One region of the Paenibacillus sp. CMM36 genome, then DNA from elsewhere that is predicted to be linked to it. Evidence: predicted binding sites of a transcription regulator. Region 1 holds the regulator's gene; each other region holds the start of a gene.
What was found. Region 1 encodes Rex, which represses fermentation and respiration genes when NADH is low (regulators of the CRP and FNR family bind a similar motif). Its sites were predicted from a motif close to TTGTGAAATATTTCACAA; they were not measured.

Region 2: lpdD (prenylated flavin chaperone LpdD) is a predicted target of Rex. The motif match lies at 1,443-1,460, and genes of this name have one in related genera.
Region 3: ACWA2B_RS18950 (phosphoketolase family protein) is a predicted target of Rex. The motif match lies at 1,589-1,606, and genes of this name have one in related genera.

The regions. Positions count from the first base shown of each region.
Region 1 covers NZ_JBSEDY010000004.1:349,207-352,648, reverse strand. Annotated here, with positions in the region: gene dinG (ATP-dependent DNA helicase DinG) at 1-1,423, shown strand, start outside; gene ACWA2B_RS11665 (redox-sensing transcriptional repressor Rex) at 1,467-2,120, shown strand; gene ACWA2B_RS11660 (amidohydrolase) at 2,107-3,408, shown strand.
Region 2 covers NZ_JBSEDY010000007.1:219,780-223,221, forward strand. Annotated here, with positions in the region: gene ACWA2B_RS16050 (S8 family serine peptidase) at 1-1,307, shown strand, start outside; gene lpdD (prenylated flavin chaperone LpdD) at 1,488-1,835, shown strand; gene ACWA2B_RS16060 (hypothetical protein) at 1,847-2,434, opposite strand; gene ACWA2B_RS16065 (DUF4190 domain-containing protein) at 2,658-3,029, shown strand; gene ACWA2B_RS16070 (hypothetical protein) at 3,123-3,362, shown strand.
Region 3 covers NZ_JBSEDY010000010.1:44,499-47,940, reverse strand. Annotated here, with positions in the region: gene ACWA2B_RS18950 (phosphoketolase family protein) at 1-1,470, opposite strand, end outside; gene ACWA2B_RS18945 (GntR family transcriptional regulator) at 1,765-2,487, opposite strand; gene ACWA2B_RS18940 (glycosyltransferase) at 2,840-3,442, shown strand, end outside.

The DNA of each region.
Region 1 (3,442 bases):
AGGTATGCATATGAAATATTTCACACTCGTGCATACACTGACGCGACTGTTCAAAGACAGCAAGAATGGACAACTGCCTTCACTTCGTCAACAGTTGGCGAAATCGGGGCACGAGAAGTCGGCAGATTGGGCCTCAACTATCGACCAGCTGTATCCGCTCGTGTTAGAGGTGAAGGAAACTTGGGACCTGCTAAGCGACAAGCTGTTTGGCATGTTGCCGGAGCGAAGTGATGCGACACCGGGTGAAACAGGACAGTTTTCTTCCCGTCTCAAACCTTCGGCCAAGCCTGCAAAGTGGGATCAGGCGGGAGCTTTGGAAAATCAGCTATATGTAACGATGAGCGAAATTTTGCGCAAGGGCGACAAGCTGATGCTGGACGTCAAGGAAGAACATGACGATTATGCGGCGGATAGCCTTATTACAGATATCACGGGTCTGCTCAAGGATTTGGCGGGGATTCGAGAAAATTTGCGCTTTTTTATCCGACTCGATGATGAAACAACCGTATACTGGCTCGAGGCAAGCGGGCAATTCCGTAGTAAATCATTGCAATTTTATGCGGTACCCGTCGATGTGAGCCGCCAGTTGAAAGAAATGTTTTTTGACAAAAAAAGAAGCATTATTCTGACTTCTGCTACCTTGTCGGTAGATAAGTCGTTTCAGTACATGATCGATCAGCTCGGCTTACAGGAGGCCGCAGATCAAGAGCGGCTGATGACTTCGCAGCTCCCGTCACCCTTTAATTACAGGGATCAGGTGTTGCTGGTTATTCCACGGGATTTCCCAAGTGTGAAGGGCAGTGTAGGAGATGCGCATTTTGTAGATATGCTCGTTAGCTCTCTAGGAGCGACTGCTCAGGCGACACGTGGGAGAATGCTCGTTCTGTTTACGTCCTATCGGATGCTCCGGCAAGTGTATGAGCCGCTCAAAGAGGCCTTAGCATCCAGCGAAATTACTGTGCTGGGACAAGGTGTGGACAGTGGAAGTCGCAGCAAGCTAACCCGCCGGTTTCAGGAAGCGAAAGCTTCTGTATTGCTGGGGACCAGCAGTTTCTGGGAAGGCGTCGATATTCCGGGGAAGGCTCTGACTTGTCTAGCCATTGTTCGCTTGCCGTTTCAACCGCCGAATCACCCGCTGCTGGAGGCAAAAAGCGAACTGCTCCAGCAGCAGAAGAAGAATCCATTTATGAAGCTGTCTGTACCGCAAGCGGTCATTCGCTTCAAACAGGGATTTGGTCGGTTGGTACGTACAGCGAACGACCACGGGGTCGTTATCGTTTATGATACGCGTGTGATTGAATCCTATTACGGAAAGCACTTTTTGTACTCGTTACCGGGACCAAAAATGGAGCATATGCCATCGGAGCAAATGGTGCCCCGCATCGCCGAATGGCTCCAATCCGCCCCGGAGACAGAGGCATAACGGACGGACATAAGTATGTTCGTTACAATTAGGGGGAGCAAGTATGAAATCAGATAAAATTTCAGAGGCTGTCGTACGGAGGTTACCCGTATATTTACGTTATCTGAATGCACTGCACAAACGGGAGGTGGCTACGGTCTCTTCTCAAGAGCTGGGACAGAGGCTAGATTTGAACCCGGCCCAAATCCGTAAAGATCTTGCTTATTTTGGAGATTTTGGTCGGAAGGGTATCGGTTATGATGTTTCTTATCTCATTGAGAAAATACGCCATATCCTGAAAATCGACCAACAAATTAATGTAGTATTGGTCGGAGCGGGTAATCTGGGGCAAGCCCTTTCGAATTATAACGCTTATTTAAAAGACAATATGAAGATTGTGGCGGTATTTGATGCGTTTCCGGATAAGGTAGGAACCAAGATCAATACATTGGTCGTGCAACCGATGGATGAACTGGAAGCGACTGTGAAAGAAAAAAACATTCGAATCGGGATTATTACCGTACCTGATTTTGAAGCACAGCACGTGGCTGATAGGCTTATTGATAGCGGAATTGGAGCGATCCTGAACTTTGCACCGACTACTCTCAAGGCACCAGCCAACATTCGGATTCATGCCACAGACTTTACAACTGATTTGCTTAGCCTCGCTTATTATTTGGAGGACGGAAAGGAAGAAGCACAATATGACAGTGAATAAATGGATGATTAAAAACGGATCTTTTGCCGTAAATGGACCAGAAGCAGGGGTAGTCCATGGTTTTATGATTGTGGAGGATAGTCGTATTACTTATATTGGCGAAACCTTGCCTGCGGGTGAGGAAGAGACGGAAGCGATCGATGGTAAAGGGCTATTGTTTTTACCTGGTCTGATCAATACTCATGGTCATGCGGCGATGTCTCTACTGCGTGGGCATGGAGATGATTTGGCACTTCAAGTATGGCTTCAGGAAAAAATGTGGCCTATGGAAGCCAAGTTTACATCTACAGACGTGTACTGGGGTACGTCCTTGTCTGTGCTGGAAATGCTGAAAGGTGGAACAACAACCTTCCTCGATATGTACGATCATATGGATGAGGTGGCTCGTGTGGCTGAAGAGTCAGGTATTCGTGCAAGTCTGATGCGTGGAGCAATTGGACTATGTTCGGAGGAAGAACAGCGAATCAAGCTGGCAGAGGCCGTGACTTTTGCGCGTAACTGGCACGGTAAAGCAGACGGCCGTATTACAACGATGATGTCACCGCATGCGCCATATACATGTCCACCTGCGTTTATTGAAAAATTCGTACAAGCTGCGCATGATCTGGACTTGCCACTGCATACGCACATGTCTGAGACGATCGCCGAAGTAGAGCAAAACGTACGCGACTACGGTTTGCGTCCGGTTGCACACTTGGATAAGCTTGGCTTTTTCTCCCGTCCTTCGCTTGTTGCCCATGGCGTTCATTTGAACGACGAAGAAATAGCTTTACTGGCAGAACGTGGTGTAGCGGTTTCCCACAATCCTGGCAGCAACTTGAAGCTGGCAAGTGGTGTGGCAAGAGTGCCTGAATTGCTGCGTGCAGGGGTTACGGTTTCTCTCGGAACGGATGGTCCTGCCAGCAATAATAACCTGGATATGTTCGAGGAAATGCGTCTGGCAGCACTTATTCACAAGGGTGTATCCGGTGACCCTACGGCAGTTCCTGCAAGTGAAGCGCTGCGTCTGGCAACAGAATACGGTGCAAAGTCGATTGGTTTAAAAGAAGTAGGAGCGTTGGCAGCAGGCAACAAGGCTGACTTTATCGCGTTGGATCTGAATCAGGCACATTTCTTGCCGCGTACAGATCTTATTTCCCATGCGGTATACTCTGCAAGCGCCAAGGACGTGGCTCATGTGTGGGTAGACGGTCGTCAGGTTGTGAAAAACGGCGAATGCCTGACTATGGACGAGGAACGTATCAAACATGAGGCACAAGCCGCCTTTGAAGGGCTGCTGTCGCGCTAATTCAGGTGTCACATCCCCTTAGAGAGGAAGCACG
Region 2 (3,442 bases), on a different contig from region 1:
CGGTTCAAGGTGACTTCTACATCGTATATACACAGTCTGCTGTAGGCACACAGTCGCCGGGTCTTGCTACAGATGAAAGCAGTCCCAATGCGCTTCGAAGCTGGCAAGGTGTAAGCGGCACATGGAGCCAATCACCTGAGGAGGAAGGGAACTACATGATCCGGGCTATCGTCAGATATCCGGTGAATGCTCCAACGATTACGACTCCTACGAAGGCTACCTATACGCAGGAAGAGACGATTACCGTAACAGGAACTTCCCCGGCAGAAGGAGCCGATATTCAGCTCTTTAACGGCAAGGAGCTGGCTGGCACAACGAAGGTGAAGGATCGTCAGTTCAGTCTGTCGGTCGATCTTCAGCCAGGTGCTAATCCGCTAAGTGTTCAAGCAGCGGTATACGGCAAAGTAACGGACCGTTCCGAGCCGGTAGTTGTGACGCTCGATCAGACTAAACCGGGGCTGATCCTGACTTCACCTGATGAAGGGGCGCGTACAAACGCGGGTGTAGTCAGTGTAGTCGGTACTGTGTATGACGAGTTCCTCACCGAATTGACGATTAATGGTGAGCCCGCTGAATTTGGAAGTGACGGCAGCTTTAACAAGCGGTTGCTTATCAACGAAGGTGAAAATCAAATTACAGTGACGGCCAAGGATCTTGCCGAAAACGAAACAACTGTTACGCGCTCGGTGTATGTCGATACAGCTCTGCCGAAGCTTGAAAACATTAGTCCTGCTGAGGATGTGCGTATTACTCCAGGACAGTCGGTACGAGTATCCTTTGACAGTGCATCCGGTTTGGAAGCGTCCTTCCATGTGGAGCTGCCTTTCAACCTGTCCACTTTGGGCCGCAACGATATTCCATTAAATGAGACTTCGTCAGGCCACTATGAAGGTACTTATTTCACTTCATCTTCTCTGAACCTGGAAGGCGGAGTCATCGTGATCCGGGTAAGGGATGCAGCGGGAAATGAAGTGGAGACGGAGGCGCCGGGAAGATTGTATGTAACCAATGGTGGAGGACAGAACCCTGATCCGAATCCACCTACATCCAATGAAAAGCCAGTAGCCATTATTCAGGCTAATGAATCAGCTAAGAAGAACAAAAATGTACAATTTAACGCCAAAGCTTCCCGTGATGTAGACGGTGAAATCGTCAGCTACAGCTGGAATTTTGGCGATGGCGATACGGCAGTCGGTTCCAAGGTGAAACATAAATTCACCACAGCTGGAACGTATACCGTAGAGCTAACGGTGACGGATAATGATGGCGCAAGCGGTAAGACTGTGCATACGATCACGATCCGTTAAAAGCCAGCAGGAAGGGAAATGCTTCTTTTAGAATAACAATGAAGGCCCACAGCAAGCTACGGTTTATAGGCTGCTGTGGGCCATTTTTAAATTGTCGAACTGTTCAAGAAGCGATACAATGAGTAGAACTCTATAAAGTGAATCGTTTCACAATAATATTTTTTAGCAGGAGAGGATCCTATGATTCATTTGCAAAAAGAAAGCGGACGTATCCGTCTTGTACTGGATGCCTATTTTATGGGGGAAGATATCGTTGTACTCATTTCTGGCGGTGATCAGCCCCATTTGGGAACGATTACAGCAGGGGCCAGACTCGAGCCGATTCAAACTGTGCAATTGCAAAATCACAAGGAGTTTTATATTACCGAAGAAATTGCAGTTCGCTTACGAAAAGAGTTTGCGGGCAATTTTGCCATTTGCTGCGGGACACATTTGGACCATGCATCCAAGGACGAAATCCGAGTGCTGACAGATATGGCTATACAACTGGGAAAAGAGCTCATTGGAGAACTCAAGCAAGCACGCTAGTAGCAACCTTTTTAAGTGAACTCCCGAAAGAGCAGATTGCGATAGGGATACTTACTAAAGGGATACTTAAAAAGCAAGGCAAAGCCATCGTCCTCAATCTGTACGGATTTCAGCGCAGAGGATGGAATCAAACTACGGATCATGACATGAACTGCACGCTGGTCTTGTCTGTTGATCGCTTTGGCTAAGGCAGAAGCAAAACATGGATTACGTGCTAATTCGCGATACAGCGGAAAAACGGCTTTTGCGATGGCGCGATGAACTCTCGGCTCAAATGTAAACTGCACAGTCCCCGGTGGAATCGTTGTTCCATTCGTATAATAGAGCATCGGTGGCTGAGCTAAAAAGGAAATAAAGTAGCCGATGCCATTCGTGCCTAAGCCTTGTTTGGCGGCAAATGGAGCTACTGAGCAGAGAAGGGATTTCATCCGATCCAAATTCGCCTGAACGACAGCTCGTGACCATTGAACTGCAAACGCACGGCGAGTTGCTATAGCTTTGTAAAATGGCAGCATGGCAGTGGATATTATCCTAAGTGTGTTTGCATTTAAACGTTTGTGAGGCGAGCGCTTTCTGTGGGATGTTGCACGATATAGCATAGCTCCGACCTCCTTGGCAGGATGCTCTCATGGAGCACAATTGATCTGTAACAGGTAAAATACTGTATGCCCAGTTACCTCAAAAAGTGCTAATATCGCTATGTTTCTTCTTTTTAACGTTCTAATTTAAAAATTCGAAATAAGTACTGTCCTGATTTGTAAGATTGTGGTACCCTAGAACTTATATAATTGCTATTTTTCGTATTGGAGTTGAATTTAACAGATGAGTGATTTGTACAAGGAGCCTCGATCTTCCGATCCTTTTCAGGAGACGAACGATTATAACGCCCCATTTAACCCGCCCCCAGTAGTTCCACCTACCAATAGTAAAGCTGTTGCCTCGATGGTGCTCGGGATTTTATCTGTTGTCATTCCCTATATCGGGTTGATTATCGGAATTGTGGGTATTATTTTGTCCAGTCTTTCCCTGAAGGAAATTAACCGTCATGGCGAGCAAGGCAGAGGTATGGCCATTGCTGGACTGGTATGTAGTATTATCGGTACACTGATTTATACACTGATCATCATTTTTATAGTTATTGTTTTTATTGTAGCGGCCTCCAGTGGCGATCCGGATATTTTTTCAGACATTTAATGAATTGAAGAATGCTTGAGTCAGACAAACCATTCACGATTTGACTATTGGATGCTATGATAAAAGGAGTCCAATGAAGGAGAGTGAAGCCGTATGGCACGTACTCAAACACAAAAAGCGCTAAGCAAGGCAAAACGCGCTGGAATCTATTGCGCGGCACAGAGCCGCAAAACAAATGACCATTATGGCGAGATTTCACAGCACATACGAATGAAGCCGACCAAGCAGGAACAATTACAAAAGGTCAAGCACAAGAAGCGAATCGTTCAGAGCGACGCTTCTTTTTTTGTCTTTAGAGAGAACAGCAGTGTCCTTTTCAGCGTGGATTTATAAAGTAGCAGAGAAATGATTGTATACAAGCGAAAAGCGCTTTTCTGTACCGAAAAAGGACTTGATAATAATTATCATTCTTG
Region 3 (3,442 bases), on a different contig from region 1:
ACTTGCAAAGAAACCATGACGACCTGTTAACACATAACCTTCCAGCAGTCCTTCAGCTTGGTGTTCGGATAATTGAGAATCAATTACACGACCATAGGATGATAAGAATTCATCATTAGGTTCAATAATTTGGTCCATCCATTGGCGTTTGGTTACTTCAAAAACAGGAGCCAAGCGATTAGACATTGTTTCATCCGGTCCGAAGATTCTGAAATTACGATTTTGTTCATTTAAGACAACCACATCTTTAACGTATTTCCCTAAAACCGACATATCTTGCGCAATCACTTTACCAGGTACGGAATTATCCAGCGCATAGTTACGGAAATCCGGCAATTTCAAGTCTTTAATGAGGTTCCCCGCATTCGCAACAGGGTTCATTCCCATACGTTTATCGCCTGTGGGCAGAATTTCAGCAAGCTCAGAGTTTAAACGACCGTTTTCGTCGAACAATTCCTCTGGTCTGTAGCTATTCAACCATTCTAACAAAGCAGGTGCGTGCTGCATATTTTTTTGATCAACCGGAATTGGAACCTGATGGGCACGGAATGAATTTGTATTCGGCACGTTGTCCCATTCCTTTGGACCCGTCCAGCCTTTAGGTGAACGGAATACAATCATCGGCCACGCTGGACGAGTAAGATCATTATTTTCACGCGCATTCTTTTGAATAGCTTCAATTTTCTCGATGGCCGTATCCAATACTTTCGCCATTTCTGGATGCATGTGATCCGGATTTTCACCTTCAACAAAGAATGGCTCCCAGCCCAAACCTTTAAAGTATGAGGTCAATTCTTCTTTCGATTGACGAGACATAATCGTTGGGTTACTAATCTTAAAGCCATTCAAGTGCAAGATTGGCAGCACTGCACCATCCGTGATCGGGTTGATAAATCTGTTAGAGAACCACGAAGCGGCTAATGGACCCGTTTCAGCTTCGCCATCACCAATAACAACAGCCGAAATCAGATCAGGATTATCCAGAATGGCACCTACACCATGAGAAAGGGAGTAGCCTAATTCTCCACCTTCATGGATAGATCCAGGTGTTTCAGGAGCAGCATGTGAAGCAATACCGCCAGGGAAAGAGAATTGTTTGAACAATTTCTTCATACCTGGGATATCTTGCGTAATTTGCGGATAGATTTCGGTGTAACTTCCATCCAGATATGAATTTGAAACCATAACCTGACCGCCGTGACCAGGGCCCTCAATGTAAAGCATGTTCAAATCATATTTATTAATAACACGATTTAGATGTGCATAAATAAAGTTTTGTCCTGGAATTGTGCCCCAGTGTCCAATAGGCTTAACCTTCACATCTGAATCTTTTAAAGGCTCTCTCAACAAAGGATTATCTTTTAAATAAAGCTGACCTACCGAAATGTAGTTCGTTGCACGCCAATATGCATCAAGTTTTTCTAAATATGTTTTAGATGAATAATCTGCTAACACGGGTGATAATGACATGGTGTCCACTCCCTAAGTAGTATTGTTTGTAATTTATTTCCGGAAATTTCATCTACATGTACATCATAACGCCGCGCCGATTAAATTCAACCTTTTTCACAAGTGATACGGTCCAATTTTGTGAAATTTTGAACATACTATGAAATATAAATTAAAAAGACAGTAAAAAAGCTCTTACATTAAAATATATAGAAGTATAAACCAATAAAATTTGTAATAAACGTTGCAATCGCAGGCTCCAATCCTTTTCTCAAAATTATAAAAAAAAGACCGGAGAATTCTCCAGTCTTATCATTAGTGAACCGATACAAAGGTATTAAATTTTAAATATTTGTAATGAAATCGCATATGAGAAAACTCAAATGGCGTACCGTTATCTAAAAAGAACACACCTTCCATAATACCTACAGGCTCATTTTCATTTAAATGTAGCAGCTTTTGATCATTCTCTTGAGACGGTTCTGCAAAAATGGATAAAAAAGATTTGGTGACGGCCAAGTTCCGCGAGTCCTCCAAATAATTAAAAATGGACCCCTCGATAATTGTCTGATTTAAATTCTGGACAATTTTAATGGGAATATAGCCCGTTTCAATCATAAAAGGATCATCATCAAACAAACGTAAGCGGACAATTTTGTATACAAAATCATGAGTCTCCAAGAACAAATCGCGCTGTAATTCTTCTGTTGGCGGAATGACCTCAAAACTCAGTACTTTGATTTTTGGCTTTTTACCATGCATTTGAAAATTATCAGTGACTCCTAGATTAGAGCCTTCGTAGTTAAAGATAGATTCATTTCTTATGTATAATGGATTAATAAATGTCCCGGAACCTTGTTTTTTAAAAATAATTCCGACATTCTCCATTTTAGTCAGAGCACGTTTAATTGAACTACGACTAACCTGGTAAGTCTCACTAAGACTACGTTCATCTGGCAATCTCATATCTGCAAACTTTCCAGCAAAGATTTTCATCTTGAGATCGTCAATAATTTGCTTATAGACAAATTGTGTCATATAGTACTCCTCTTTCAGGTCTTCTATAACTCCATATAGTTTACCATAACTTGCCCATTTCATCTCATGTTTGTTTCTGTATGCTGAGTGGGCTTTCAGCGGATAGGAAACGCCCGCGCTTTTACTTTACATCTCTATGCATAATACCATGATTATACATACATAACACCACTGAACGTACCTGCAAATTAGCAGAAAATACAGAACTCCCACCTTAACTTCCGCGATAAGACCAAGCCTGTTTCGAACCTTGAGGGATGTTTGACTAGACCAGGCTAAAATCCTTGAATACATTGTTATTATTTATCTTGTTCATACGTTCACTAATAAAAATGGTGGGGGGGAGATCATATTGGCTATCCGCTACAGCGTCATCATTCCAACCTATAATCGAGTCCAGCAATTGTTGCTTACACTCGCTTCATTTGAGACACAAACCTATCCAAAGCAACTATTCGAAGTCATTGTAGCTGATGACGGTTCTACAGACGGAACGAGAGAAATGGTCGAAGACTTCAAAGCATCCTATCCTCTTATCTATGTGTCACATCAGGAACAACGCGGTCGATCTGCCGTTCGAAATTTGGGACTGCGCCGTGCAAGAGGGCTATACATCATCTTCTGCGACGCTGACTTTGTAGTATTACCGGAATTTATTAGGATCGTGAGCCGTTATCACCGTAAATATCCCAAGTCCGTGCTTTCAGGCATTCCTCACTCGTGGGACGATGCTTTTACCCATTATTACCCTGACTTTTCTCCTGAAGAAAAAGAACAATGTCGCAACATACTTACGCAGTCCAACTTATGGAATGCTGACTATGAAGCAGCAAACGAAATTACTCCGATCATAACCCCAGAAGATATCCTTCACCAAACGGGTGCACTGTCTAAAGTAGTTAGTCCCACAAGAGTTCCTCCCAATACGCAAAAACAATTTACCTCAACGGACGTA